2 linked regions of the Sphingosinicella sp. BN140058 genome follow. The protein of the gene in region 2 interacts with the protein of the main gene of each other region in a pairwise test. Links are inferred from orthologs where the notes say so. Each region holds a gene or a part of one and is shown on either strand. Other genes may lie near its edges.

Evidence for each region.
Region 1: the proteins of ETR14_RS02120 (region 2) and ETR14_RS22665 interact in binary tests that used the Escherichia coli proteins (3 or more experiments, as listed by UniProt). The link is inferred for Sphingosinicella sp. BN140058 from one-to-one orthologs.

The regions. Positions count from the first base shown.
Region 1 is NZ_CP035501.1:5,005,518-5,012,735, forward strand. Bases 2,419-5,368 are described here. They hold ETR14_RS22665 (citrate synthase), read right to left. Parts: upstream 4,562-5,368; coding sequence 3,275-4,561; downstream 2,419-3,274. Other genes in these bases: ETR14_RS22660 (hypothetical protein), read right to left, coding at 2,443-3,069; gltX (glutamate--tRNA ligase), read right to left, coding at 4,563-5,368. Also shown: ETR14_RS22645 (DUF2336 domain-containing protein), read left to right, coding at 1-235; ETR14_RS22650 (HAMP domain-containing sensor histidine kinase), read left to right, coding at 232-1,602; ETR14_RS22655 (hypothetical protein), read right to left, coding at 2,019-2,204; more of gltX, read right to left, coding at 5,369-6,023; ETR14_RS22675 (ComEC/Rec2 family competence protein), read left to right, coding at 6,079-7,218.
Region 2 is NZ_CP035501.1:470,491-477,699, forward strand. What follows is about bases 1,743-4,683. They hold ETR14_RS02120 (diacylglycerol kinase family protein), read left to right. Parts: upstream 1,743-2,724; coding sequence 2,725-3,642; downstream 3,643-4,683. Other genes in these bases: hemB (porphobilinogen synthase), read right to left, coding at 1,743-2,628; ETR14_RS02125 (MATE family efflux transporter), read right to left, coding at 3,626-4,683. In the rest of the region: ETR14_RS02110 (fused MFS/spermidine synthase), read right to left, coding at 1-1,524; more of hemB, read right to left, coding at 1,633-1,742; more of ETR14_RS02125, read right to left, coding at 4,684-5,092; ETR14_RS02130 (valine--tRNA ligase), read right to left, coding at 5,136-7,209. UniProt on the Escherichia coli protein: In vitro phosphorylates phosphatidylglycerol but not diacylglycerol; the in vivo substrate is unknown.

The sequences.
Region 1 (7,218 bases), 4.5 Mb from region 2 along the record:
GGTGTGGGAGATCATGTCGGCCCGCGACGGCCGCGGCATGGCCTTTTTATTGCGCGCCGCAGGCGTGGCGCGCGAGCCCGCCGGTGCTATCCTGTTCGCCCTCACTCGTGACGAAGTGGCGCTCGTGCCTCAGCTGGATACTTATGACGGATCGAGCCAGGCGCAGGCGCAAAGCCTGCTCGCCTTGTGGCGTGCCGATGCCGGCTACCGCGATGCCGTGGCGAGGTTATCATGAGCCTGGTGCACGGCCGGGTCGACGCGGAGGGCCGACTGGTCGCCGCCGATCCGCGCCTGCTGGCGCTGCAGCGCGATGCCGGCGGCGATGCGGGCGGGCCGTTCGCAGTGCCCCAGATCGCCGCTCTGGCGCGGCTGGCGCGGCGGCTCGGCATCACAATCTCGCGGGCGGCGGTGGCGGCGAATGGCGACACCGACATCGATCTTTGGGTCCGCGCGGTGCCGGCCGACGACGGCGGCGTCGATCTCGCGCTGTCCGGTTGGGCCGAGCGTCCGCCGCGTGCTCCCGCGCCGAGTGCGGAGGCTGAGCGCCAGGCGGACTTCCTGCGCGCCGCCGCCGACTGGATGTGGGAGACGGACGTCGCCCTGCGGCTGAGCGCGGTTTCGCCGGCTGCGGCCGCCGCGTCCGGCCAGTCGACCGCACAATTGCTGGGCCAGCCGCTCACCAGATTGTTCCGGTTGGAGGAGGGGCCAGCCGGAGACTTGCCGCTGCTCGCCGCTTTGGCGGAGCAATCCCGGTTCGATGCTCAGGTGGCACAGCTGCGGGGGGGTGATGCAGCCCTATACCGTCTGGCCGGCGTGCCCCTGATCGACGGCGCTGGACGCTTCTCCGGCTTTCGCGGTTCTGCGACCCTCTTCGGCGAGGCGGCGCCGCCGCATGCTCTGGAGTCCGAGATGCAAGCCAGCGACACTGGCGCTTTCTCCGAACGGCTGGACAAGGCCCTGCGCACGCCGCTCGCCGACATCATTCGCAATGCGGAAACGATCGGCGCGCAACCGGAAGGACCGTTGCGCACCGATTATGCGGGCTATGCCGAGGATATCGCCGCCGCCGGGCGCCATCTGCTTGCGCTGGTCGACGACCTCGTCGACCTGCAGGCGATCGAGCGTAGCGATTTCGCGCCGGAGCGGGAGGAGATCGATCTTGCTGATGTCGCCCGTCGTGCGGCCGGCCTGCTTTCGGTTCGCGCCGCGGAACGCCGCGTCCGCATCGACGGCCCGGAGGGCGTCGATGCGCTGCCCGCCACCGGCGAGTTCAAGCGCGCTCTTCAGATCGTCATGAACCTGCTCACCAATGCGATCCGCTATACACCGGAGGGTGGCAGCGTCTGGGTGCGCACCGATCGCGAGGGCGACCTCGCCATTCTGGTCGTTGCAGACCAGGGCAGGGGAATTGCGCCGGAGGATCAAGGCCGCGTGTTCGAAAAGTTCGAGCGGGTCGATCCCTCGGAACCGGGCGGAACCGGGCTCGGCCTCTACATTGCGCGGCGACTCGCTCGGGCGATGGGCGGAGATCTCGGCGTCGACAGCGCGCCGGGGCAGGGTGCACGTTTCAGCTTCACGCTTCCGATCCGTCACGACGGCTGACGTTAGATGCCTGATCTGAATTAGACTTCCGGCTGCGGCGGGATGCCTCGGCGATTGGCCGTCCCGCCTTCGCACATGTTGGACACGACTCCCAAAGCCATGGAAATACGTGTATATAGTCTCCGGGGACGGGAGATGGTCGCCCGAATGGCGGACTGTCGGCGAAGCGCTCCGGAGCCTTCCGGGGCGCTTCGTTTTGTCGGCAACACCGGCGTGGCTCCGCATCGTTGTACCGTCCTGCTGCCAGTCTGATCCAAGAAAATCGTCGCGCGGCGGATTTTTCGCGGAACCCCATACGGGTGTGGCCGTTCTGCCTGTACCCCCCCCGCTGGTAGTCACACTCCCCCCCCCCCCCCCCCCGAGTGACTACCGACCAAGCCCCGGCCGGAAACGGCTGGGGCTTTTACTTTGGGGGCCTACCACCGCATCTCGAGCAGCTGGACGATCGTCACGACGACCCCGGCGGCCAGACACAGCAGGATCGGTTCCGTCGGGAGATCGGCGCGCTTCCGCACCGTCTTGAGCGCTGCCGCGAGGGCGATCCCGATCGCGGTGAAGACGAGCGGCGCCCCGATCAGGATCGCGCTATCGTCGCCCATCATCCCCTCCCTTGTGCCGGCTTCGGCGTCGGCTTCCGCCGCGCCATTTCTCCATGCGCTCCGCCGCCCGATCGCACGGCGGCAACATCAAGGGTGCGGGAGCGAGGCCTTGCGTCCCCGGTGCTTGCGAGAGGGGGGGCTTGGCGCTGTCCTGTCGGCTGACGAGGCTAGGCGCCGCAAACACCGGCTGGCTCCGCCTCACTCCCGCCCACACCGTCGACGACGGGTGGTAACTCGAAAATCAATGTCCTTTGTGGTCCGCTCCAGCTTCCGGCGCGGCCGCTGCGGCATGTGCCATGTGCGCCGGCCTGGCGTGCGCGCAGGTCACTGCCGGATTGAACGGCTTGAACATTCCCGCCGGGTTCGGGCGGAACAGCCAGACGTGGAGATCGTAGTGCGGCTCGAACCCATGTGCCTCGTCGATCGCGGTTGTCGGATCGTCGACCATGTGGTCCCAGGCGACGCCCTGGAAGGTCGGCGCCTTGGCGTTGCCGGCGGCAGTCCAGGCTTTCTCGAAGACGACGTTCTCGACGGCGATCAGTTCTGGCACGCCCTCCGCATTCGGCTCGTAGATGAGGATCGCGGGCTTGCGAAAATCGGTGTGGATGGCGCTGCCGCTGATCCGCGCCGCCGGCGGGCTGTCGATGGCAAGCAGATCGGGCCGGAAATAATGGATGCCCATGCCTCCGAGCTCTGCCGGACGGCCCATGTGGCTGGCGACGTGGCAGGTATTGCTGGGATCGGCGACATAGCCTTCGGCGAGCGCGACCTTGACGTCCTTGAAGCGCTCGGTGGCGGCGCGAACCTCGGCGAGCGACGGCTCGGCCGGAGCGGCGGCGGCGATCGCAAGAGCGGCGGCCAGGAACATCGTGTCGTCCTCTTTCCTCTGCGGCGAAGCGCCGCTCGATGGAAGGGCTTGTGCGGCTCCAGCGTTTCAGCCGGATGCCGCGGCCTGAGGCAAAGGGTGTCTAATGTTACAGGTTGTGATGGTGGCCGTTCCCACCCGTCGGAAAGAAAAGGCGGGCGCCCCGATTGGGGCGTCCGCCTCTCTTTTTCAGTCAGAAGCGCCGGGTTCAGCGCTGGTCGATCGCCACATAGTCGCGCTGCGCCGAGCCGGTGTAAAGCTGGCGCGGACGGCCGATCTTCTGCTCGGGATCCGAGATCATCTCGTTCCACTGCGCCACCCAGCCGACGGTGCGGGCGAGGGCGAAGAGCGCGGTGAACATCGACGTCGGGAAACCGATCGCCGACAGGATCACGCCCGAATAGAAATCGACGTTCGGGTAGAGCTTCTTCTCGATGAAATACTCGTCCTTGAGCGCAATCTGCTCCAGTTCGCGAGCGACGTCGAAGATCGGATCGGTGACGCCCAGTTCGTTGAGCACCTCTTCGGCGGTCGCCTTCATCACCTTCGCGCGCGGATCGAAATTCTTGTACACGCGGTGGCCAAAGCCCATCAGGCGGAACGGATCCTCCTTGTCCTTGGCGCGGGCGATGAATTCCGGGATGCGGTCGACCCGGCCGATCTCGCGCAGCATGTTGAGTGCGGCCTCGTTGGCGCCGCCATGCGCCGGGCCCCACAGGCAGGCGATGCCGGCCGCGATGCAGGCGAACGGATTAGCCCCGGACGAGCCGGCCAGGCGTACGGTGGAGGTCGACGCGTTCTGCTCGTGATCGGCATGGAGGATGAAGATCCGCTCCATCGCCCGCTCGACGATCGGATTGACCTCATAGGTCTCGGCCGGAACGCCGAACGTCATCCGCAGGAAGTTGCCCGTGTAGGACAGCTCGTTCAGCGGGTACATGAACGGCTGGCCGACCGAATATTTGTACGCCATCGCCGCGATCGTCGGCATCTTGGCGATCAGCCGGTGGCTTGCGATCATCCGCTGCTTGGGATCGGTGATGTCGGTCGAATCATGATAGAAAGCCGACAGCGCACCGACCACGCCGCACATGATCGCCATCGGGTGAGCGTCGCGCCGAAAACCGCGATAGAAGGTCGCCAGCTGCTCGTGCAGCATGGTGTGGCGCGAGATGGTGTAGCCGAACTTGTCGAGCTCGTCCTTGGTCGGCAGCTCTTCGTTGAGCAGCAGATAGGCGACTTCGAGGAAGCTCGAATTTTCCGCGAGCTGATCGATCGGGTAGCCGCGGTGGAGCAGGATGCCCTGATCGCCGTCGATATAGGTAATCGCGCTTTCGCACGCCGCTGTCGAGGTGAAGCCCGGATCGTAGGTGAACGCGCCGGTCTGGCCATAGAGCTTGCGGATATCGATGACGTCGGGGCCGACCGTGCCTTGTCGCACGGGCATGGCGACATTCTTGCCGCCGAGATCGAGAGTGGCCTGGTCGTTCGCCATATTATTCTCCGTCGGTCTTCATCCGGTCCGCAATCCGGGCGAGGCTTTCCTCCCGGCCGAGCAGCACCAGAACATCGAATATGCCGGGCGAGGTCGCCCGGCCGGTAAGTGCCGCTCGAAGCGGCTGCGCGACCTGGCCGAGCTTGACCTCGGCCGTTTCGGCCACGCTTCGTATGACGGCCTCTGTCGCCTCGGTGCTCCACTCGTCAAGCGCGTAGAGGCCCGCATGAATACGGGCCAGCAATCGTGGCGCGTCGCCGCCGAGCAGCTGCGCGGCCTTGTCGTCCAGATCGAGAGGACGCTCGCGATAAAGGAAGGTTGCGCCTTCCGCGAGTTCGTTGAGGTTTTTGGCACGCGGCTTGAGCTCGGGCATCGCCTTGGCGAGCAGCGCAATCTCTGCCGTGTCGAGTCGAGCGTCCAGCATCTGCTCGATCCGGGGCGCGATCAGCCCGGCAAGCCGGCCATCGGAGGCCTCCCGGATGTAATGACCGTTCAAATTCTCGAGCTTCTTGGTGTCGAAGCGGGACGGCGAGCGGCCGACATTGTCGAGATCGAACCAGCGGATCGCGTCTTCGCGGCCGATGATCTCCTCGTCGCCATGGCCCCAGCCGAGGCGCAGCAGGTAGTTGGCGACCGCTTCGGGCAGGAAGCCCATCTCGTGATAGTCCATCACGCCGGTGGCGCCGTGGCGCTTCGACATCTTGGCGCCGTCCTGGCCGTGGATCAGCGGCACGTGGGCGTAGACGGGCTCCGGCCAGTCCATGCCCTTGATGATGGCGAGCTGGCGGAAGGCGTTGTTGAGATGGTCGTCGCCGCGGATGACGTGGGTGACGCCCATGTCGTGATCGTCGACGACCACAGCGAGCATGTAGGTCGGCGATCCGTCGGAGCGCAGCAGGATGAAATCGTCCAGCTCTTCGTTCTGCACGCGGACGACGCCCTGGACCTTGTCGTCGATCACCGTCTCGCCGGTCCGCGGGGCCTTGAGCCGGATGACGAACGGAGCGTCCGGGCGTGCCGCATCCGGCGCGCAGTCCCGCCACGGGCTGTTGATCCGGAACGGCCGGCGCTCGCGAGTCGCTTCTTCGCGCGCCGCGGCGAGCTCCTCCTGAGTCATGTAGCAGCGATAGGCGTGGCCGCGGGCGAGCAATTGCTCCGCCACTTCCGCGTGGCGCGCCCAGAATTGCGACTGATAATATTCGTGCCCATCCCAATCGAGCTCGAGCCAGCGCATGCCTTCCAGGATCGCGTCGATCGCCGGCTTGGTCGATCGCGCCTTGTCGGTGTCCTCGATCCGCAGCAGGAAGCGGCCGCCGTGATGGCGGGCGAACAGCCAGTTGAACAAGGCGGTGCGGGCGCCGCCGATATGCAGGAAGCCGGTCGGCGACGGCGCGAAGCGGGTGACGACCTCGCGCGGGGATTGGGTTGCGCTCAAGCGCCGTTTCTCCAAGGATGCGGCCATGGCCGCCAGTGACGGATGCGCCCCTAGCATAGCGGCTTCGCCGCCACAAAGGGGCTTGGGCGAGCGCCTTGCGGGACTCCTGCACCGGCGTGGGACGCCGCGCGAGGCGGGCGGATGGCGGGTGCGGCTGGAGGCGCTTGCCGATCGGGAACGCGATCAGCTGCCCTTGTGGGTGCCGGTCGGGCTCGGTTTCGGATCGGCAGCCTGGTTCGTTCTTCCCGATGCGAGCGGCTGGACGGCGTTCCTGGCAATGGCTCTGGCCGGCATTCTCGCGCCGCCCGCGCTGGCGCCCGGCAGCCGCTGGGCGCGGGCGGTTGCGATCTTCTTCCTGGCGGCTCTGATCGGCTGCGCCAACATCTGGTGGAAGGCGGAGCGAGTCGCCGGACCGGTGTTTCACCGCGAGAAGGTCATGACCTTCGAAGCCGTGATCGACACCGCCCAGTCCATGCCTGCCGAGGAGATGGTTCGCTTTGTCGTCCGGCCGGCGGACCCATCCTTGCCGCGCCGGATCCGGATCAATCTCGACGACAAGAAGGCGTCGAAGGCACTGGAGCCGGGCGCCAGGGTGTCGGTGCGCGCCTGGCTGATGCCGCCGCCGCCACCGGCGGTGCCCGGCGCCTATGATTTCTCGCGCGCGGCCTGGTTCCAGGGGGTTGGCGCCACGGCGCGCGGTCTCGACGTCACCTTGATCGCGGCGCCGACCGAGCGCAGCTGGCGCGCCCGTCTCGCCAACGCTCGGCAGGGCATGGCCGATCACATCCGCAGCCGGCTCGGGGGCGGGGAAGGGGGCATCGCCGCGGCGCTCGCGACCGGCGATCAGGCCGGCATTCCGGAGGAGGACGCGGAGGCGATGCGGCGATCCGGGCTCGCCCACCTGCTGTCGGTGAGCGGGCTCCATCTCACCGCCGTGGTCGGCGCGGTGATGCTGCTCACCCTCAAGCTGCTCGCGCTCAGCCCGACGCTTGCGCTCCGCTTCCGCCTCGTCGTGATCGCCGCCGGCGTCGGGGCGCTCGCCGGGATCGCCTACACCTTGTTCACCGGTGCCGAGGTGCCGACGATCCGATCCTGTGTCGCGGCGGTGCTGATCCTGCTCGGCATCGCGCTCGGCCGAGAGGCGCTGACCCTGCGGCTCGTCGCCGTCGGCGCGCTGATCGTGCTGCTGTTGTGGCCGGAGAGCGTCGTCGGCGCCTCCTTC
Region 2 (7,209 bases):
GCCCGAGGGGCCGAGATTCTGCACGCCGTGGAGGGTGGTGCCATGGATCAGCACCCGTGCCGGCGGATCGTCTCGGGTGCTGACCGAATAGACGCCGAAGTAGGAACGGCTGCGATCGGCATGACGGCTCTCGTCGAGCGTGTGCCAACCGCCATAGCTCAGCATCAGGGCCGCGATGCACAGGCCGAAGAGCACGCGCCGGCCGACGAACAGCAACGCCAGCAGCGAGATCGCGATGCTGAAGGCAAGCGCGCCATTGGCGTCGATCCACGGCCACGGCTTCATGTCCGCGCAGTAGGACAGCAGAAAGGCGGCGAGAACGATAGTCGCGGCAAGCCAGCGGGGCATCCGTTCCGCCCAGGGGATCAGTGCGGATTGCGGTACCAGCATGGCCGCCGCCAGGATCAGCAGCGGGTGCTCATAGGTCCAATCGAACACCGTCGGTGCGATCAGCGCGCAGAAGACGCCGCCGACCATGCCGCCGACCGCCATCGCAAGATAGAAAGCGGTGAGATGGCCGGCCGCCGGGCGGGTCCGGTACATCGCGCTGTGCAGCGCGACCCCGACCGCGAACAGCAGCAGCAGGCCGAGCGTTGCCATGAAGAAGGGCCCGCGCGCGCCGCTGCTGAACGCCAGTCCGCCGCCGATCAGGAGGATGAAGGGTGCTGCGATGGTGATGAGGTCAGCCGCCCTCCGCCGCTCGGCGAAGGCGACGACGAAGCTCAGCAGATAAAGGCCGAGCGGCACGACCCAGAGCAGGGGCATGGCGACGATGTCGGTGGTGAGATGGGTGGTCGTCGACAGCATCAGCCCCGACGGCACCGCCGCCAGCGCCACCCAGCGCAGGAGCTGCCGCAGCGAGGGCGCCGCTTCCGCCTGGTCGACCTCAGTCTCTTCGATCGCCCCCGGCGGCACCGTCAGCGCGCACAGGCCGACGAGCAGCACCAGCAACGCATAGCCGCAGGTCCACAACAGGCTTTGCTGCTGCAGAGACATCAGCGGTTCGACCAGCAGAGGATAGGAGAGCAGGCCGGCGAAACTGCCGAGATTGGACGCGGCGTAGAGCGGATAAGGATCGCCGCGGCCGAAATCGAGCGCATACCAGCGCTGCATCAGCGGCGCCTGTGCCGACACGATGAAGAAGAGCGGGCCGATCGAGCTCAGCAGAAACCAGGGCGCCCAAAGGGCCGGGGAAGCCTCGGGCGGCAGCACGCCGCCGCCGATGCCGAGCGGCAGCCACAGGGCGGCGACCGCGAACAGCGCCAGATGCACGCCGGCCTGCCGCCGCGGCGCCAGCCGCGCCAGGAAATGGGCATAGGCATAACCGCCGAGAAGCAGCGCCTGGTAGACCAGCATCGCGCTGTTCCACACGGCCGGTGCGCCGCCGAGCCGCGGCAGGGCCATGCGCGCAACCATCGGCTGGGTGAGAAACAGCAGGAACGACCCGGTGAGGATCGTCAGCAGGAAGAGCGGCCGGACGTAACGGCCGACCGGTGCGGCCCCGGCGGTCGCGGTCGTGCTCACGGACCAACCCGGGAAAAGAACACGCGCACCGTCAATTTCCACTCTCCCGCTCTTCGGAGCAAAATGATCGTCCGCTTACCTGATCTCGCCCGATGTCGAAAGGAAGGGTCAGGCGCCGAGCAGCCGGGCGGCGTGCGCCGCATGATAGGTGAGGATGCCGGAGCACCCCGCGCGCTTGAAGGCGGTCAGGCTCTCGATCACCATCGGGTCGCGCTCGGCGCAGCCGGCGGCGACTGCGGCTTCGATCATCGCATATTCGCCGGACACGTGATAGGCGAAGACCGGCACTTCGAACCGATCCTTCACCCGCCGGATGATGTCCAGATAGGGCATGCCGGGCTTCACCATCACCGTGTCGGCGCCCTCGGCGAGATCGAGCGCGACCTCGCGCAGCGCCTCTTCGGCATTGGCATAGTCCATCTGGTAAGTCTTCTTGTCGCCCTTGAGCAGCCCGCGCGAGCCCACGGCATCGCGGAACGGCCCGTAAAAGGCGCTCGCATATTTGGCGGCATAGGCCATGATCTGGACGTTGTGATTTCCATCCCGCTCCAGCGCTTCGCGGATCGCGGCGACACGGCCGTCCATCATGTCCGACGGCGCAACGATGTCGGCGCCGGCTGCCGCCTGGACGAGCGCCTGCTCGACCAGGACGCCGCTGGTGCGGTCGTTCAGAACATATCCGGCGTCGTCGACGATGCCGTCATGGCCGTGGCACGTGTAGGGATCGAGCGCGACATCGGTGAGGATGCCGACCTCGGGTGCGGCTTCCTTGGCGGCGCGGACCGCGCGGCAGATGAGATTGTCCGGATTGAGCGCCTCGCGGGCGTCGTCGCTGCGCAATTCGCGCGGGGTGTTGGGGAACAGCGCGATGCAGGGGATGCCGAGGTCGCGGGCTTCGCGGGCCCGTTCGGCGATACGGTCGACCGACCAGCGCGACACGCCCGGCAAGGTCGTGATCGGCTCTTCGACCCCACTTCCCTCGGCGATGAACAGCGGCCAGATCAGGTCGGACGGAGTCAGGACATGTTCGGCGACCATCGCCCGGCTCCAGGCATTGGCTCGGGTGCGACGCATCCGCAGGGCGGGAAAGGAAGCGTAAGTCATCGCCGCGCTCTAGATCGTGCATCGGCGAGGGGAAAGCGCTTTGCACGATGCGCGAACCCGTTGAACATTTCGGAAGCGTCGCGAGTTGAACGTGCCGTGCAGACCCCTTCCCGCCCCGTTCCTCGCGAAGCCGTCCTCATCGTCAACGCCCACTCGCGGCGTGGACAGGATCTGTTTCGCGACGCCAAACGCCTGCTCGAAGAAGCCGGTATCCGGCTGATCGCCAGCCATGCCGTAAAAGATCCGCGCAAGCTCAACGGCACCGTCGACAAGGCGGTGAAGGACGGCGCGCCGATGGTGATCATCGGCGGCGGCGACGGCTCGCTATCGTGCACGATCGATTTCGTCGTCGGGCGCGACTGCGTCTTCGCGTTGCTGCCGCTCGGCACCGCCAACAGCTTCGCCCGCACGCTCGGCATTCCGCTCGATCTGGAAGGCGCGGTGAAAACGATCGCTACCGGCCAGCGGCGAACGATCGACCTCGGCAAGATCGACGGCGATTATTTTGCCAATTGCGCGGCGATGGGCCTATCGCCGATGATCGGCGAAGGCATTCCCCACCGCCTGAAACGCTATCTGGGGCGGATCGGCTATCTGTCGTGGGCCACCTGGTGCCTGATCCGCTTTCGCCCGTTCAGGCTCACGGTCGAGAGCGAGAACGGCAAGGAGAGTGTGTGGGCGACGGAAGTGCGGATCGCCAACGGCCGCTTTCATGGCGGGGTCGAGCTGGTCGAGAAAGCCGACGTCGACACCGGCGAACTGGTGGTGCAGGCGGTGATCGGCCGGAGCAAGACCAAGCTAGTCTGGAACTGGATCGCAAGTGCGCTGAAGCTGCGCGCCCGGGAAGCCACGGTGGAGCATTTCCACGGCCGCACCCTGCGCATCGAAACCCGTCCGCGGCAGAAGATCTCGATCGACGGCGAAGTGCTCGCCAGGACGCCGGTCACCGCCAGCATCGCCCATTGCGTGATCGAAGTGGTCGTCCCCGCGCCCGAGACTAACCCGCAGGATTGAGGGCGCCGCCGGGCTCGCGCGTGGCTTCGGCCTGCTCGCGGCACTCGATCTCGTCGGGCGGCGGCGTCGGTCCGATCCGGCCCTTGCGCCAGCCGCCGTGAAGATAGAGCGCGATCGCCATCAGCATCGTCGTCACCATGCCGATCGGGAAACTCAACCAGAGCGCGTCGGCCCCGAGCCACGAATAGGCGCCAAGCGCAACGCCGAGCCGGACCGGATACATCGAGATGAACAGGATGATCAGCGGCCCGATCACCTGGCCGTTTGCGCGGACGGTGCCAAACAGCACCAGGCTCACGCCGAAGAACAGGAAACCCCAGGTGCCGACCAGCTGAATGTGCCGCGCGATCGGCAGCGCCGGGCTGTCGCCGCCCATGAACAAGGCGAGTGCCGGCCGGTCGGCCACGGTCAGCAGCAGGATCAGCGCGCCGGTGAGGACGACATTGAAGATCACGCCGGCGCGGGTGACGGCGGAGACCCGGTCCCAATTACCGGCGCCGATATTCTGCGCCGCCATTGCGCTCACCGCCGCGCCCAGCGCCATCGCCGGCATCTGCACATAGGTCCACAATTGCTGGGTAACGCCGTAGGCGGCGGCAGTGTGGACGCCTTCGCGGTTGACGAGGCTGAGCATCGCGAGCGCGGAGGAGGTGATCACTATCATCTGCAGGCCCATCGGAAAGCCCTTGCCGACGATCACCCGCAGCCGCGCCGGATCGGGCCGCAGCCAGGCGAGTTCGGGGCCGCGCAGGCGCAGCGGCAGATCGCGGGCGTAGATGTAGGCGAGCAGGGCGAACAGGCTGACATAATTGGCGACAGCGGTGGCGGTTGCCGACCCGGCAATGCCGAGCGCCGGCGCCGGACCCAGGCCAAGGATGAACACCGGGTTGAGGCCGCTGTCGAGCGCGACGCTCAACGCCATGAACCACAAGGGCGTCAGCGAATCCCCGGATCCGCGCAAGGTCATCATCAACATGGTCATCATCAGCGCCGCCGGCATCGCGACGAAGATCACCCGCAGATAGGCCAGCGCCAGCGGCATCGCGTCGCCGGGCGTACCGAGCAAACCGAGGATGTGCGGTGCCGTCAGCCAGCCGATCAGGGCGACGACCGCCGCCACCGGCACGAACGACCCGATCGCGGTGCCGACCACCCGCCGCGCCTCGGCAACGTCGCGGCGGCCGAACGCCTGGCCGACCAGGATCGTCGAGGCCATCCCGAAGCCGAACACGAAGGCAAGCAGCATGAACAGCACGATGTTGCCGTTCGCGGTCGCCGCGAGCGCGTCCTCGCCAAGGAAGCGCCCGACCCAGATCGCATTGATCGAACCGTTCAGCGACTGGAGGACCGACGACCCCAGGGTCGGGATCGCGAACGCAAGCAAGGTGGAAGCGATCGGCCCGGAGGTGAGATCGCGCTGTCCGGGGCGGGCGGTTGGTCTGCTGGCCATGGTCACCATACGCACGAAAAGCGCGCGGGATGCCAGCGGGCCCTTATCCCAGCCTCGCCAGTGCCGCCCTGTACTTGTCGGCGTCCGACGCCTTTTCGGCGTGATCGGCGCGCGCTTTCTCGACCGCCTCCGGCTTGGCGCGTTCGACGAAGCTCGGATTGTTCAGCCGTCCCGCGAGCGAATCCCGCTCCTTCTCCGCCGCCTGCAGCGCCTTGGCGAGCCGGCCGCGCTCGGCCTCGATGTCGATCACGCCTTCGAGCGGCAGCACGAACGTGGCCTCGTCGATCACCACCTGGGCGGCGCCGCCCGACGCCGGATCGGTGCTGACGCTTTCGATCCGCGCAAGGCGTTTCAACGCCCCGTCATGACGGCCCAGGCGGGCCAAAGTGGCCTCGCTCGCGTCGCGGACATGGAGGGCGAGCTTGGCGCCCGGCGGGACGTTCAGTTCCGAGCGGGCGCCGCGGATGCCGTTGACCACGCGGATCAGCCAGTCGATCTCCGGACCCGCTTCCGGATCGAGCGCGCGCGCGTCCGGCATCGGCCATTTGGCGACGATCAGCGGCGTCGGACGGTCACCGAGGGCGTGCCACAATTCTTCCGTGATGAACGGCATGAACGGGTGGAGCGAGACCAGGATCTGGTCGAGCACCCAGCCGGCCACGGCCCGGGTCTCCGCGCCTTCCGGGCCGGCGAGGAGCGGCTTGATCAGCTCAAGATACCAGTCGCAGAAACTGCCCCACACGAAATGGTAGAGAGTGTTGGCGGATTCATCGAAGCGCAGCTCGGCGAGCGCGAGATCGAGCGCCTGAATGGTCTTCACCGTCTCGCCGACGATCCAGCGATTGACCGGATGCTCGGCTGCCGGCGGCTCCAGCGCGGTCGAGGCGCCGATGCCGTTGGTCTGGCAGAAGCGCGCCGCATTCCAGAGCTTGGTCGCGAAGTTGCGATAGCCCTCGATCCTTTTCTCATCGAGCTTGATATCGCGTCCCTGGCTTTCCATCGCCGCCATGGTGAAGCGCAGGGCATCGGCGCCGTAGCGATCGATGAGGCCGAGCGGATCGACCGTATTGCCCTTGGACTTGGACATCTTCTGGCCCTTGGCGTCGCGCACCAGGCCATGAAGGTAGAGCGTCTTCCAGGGCACCTCGTTCATGAAGTGAAGACCCTGCATCGCCATCCGGGCGTCCCAGAAGAAGATGATGTCGAAGCCGGAGATGAGCACGTCGTTGGGATAATGGCGACGAAGATCGTCCGTCTGCTCCGGCCAGCCGAGCGTGCCGAACGGCCACAGGGCAGAGGAGAACCAGGTATCGAGCACGTCGGTTTCGCGGCACAAGGCGACGCCCTCGCCCGCCTGTGCCTGGGCGTCCTCCTCCGTCTCGGCGACGAAGACGTTGCCGTCGGGATCGTACCAGGCCGGGATCTGATGGCCCCACCAGAGCTGGCGCGACACGCACCAGGGCTGGATGTTCTCGAGCCAGTTGAACCAGGTCTTCTCCCATGTCTTGGGCACGACCTTGATCTTGTTGCTGCGCACCGCCTCGATCGCCGGCTGCGCGAGGGTGGCGGCGTCGACATACCATTGGTCGGTCAGCCAGGGCTCGATCACCACCCCGGACCGGTCGCCATAGGGGGTCTGGATCACCCGATCCTCGATCCGCTCGACCAGCCCGTCCGCCTCCAGACGTTCGACGACGCGGCTGCGCGCCTCGAAGCGGTCGAGGCCGATCAGATCGGCCGGGATCAGCCCGTCCACCGTCTGGGCGATCCGTGCCTGCGCGTCGAGCATGTTGAGCATGTCGGCGGCCTTGATGCCGGCGCGGCGGCCGACTTCGAAATCGTTGAAGTCATGGCCGGGCGTGATCTTGACGGCGCCGGAGCCGAGCTCCGGATCGGCATGCTCGTCGGCGACGATCGGCACCAGCCGACCGGTGATCGGCAGGCGCACCTTCCGGCCGACCAGAGCGGCATAGCGTTCGTCGCTCGGGTGTACGGCCACCGCCATGTCGGCAAGCATCGTTTCCGGCCGGGTCGTGGCGACGTGGATGAAGCCGCTGCCGTCCTCGAGCGGATATTTGAGGTGCCAGAACTTGCCCTGGATCTCCCTGGTCTCGACC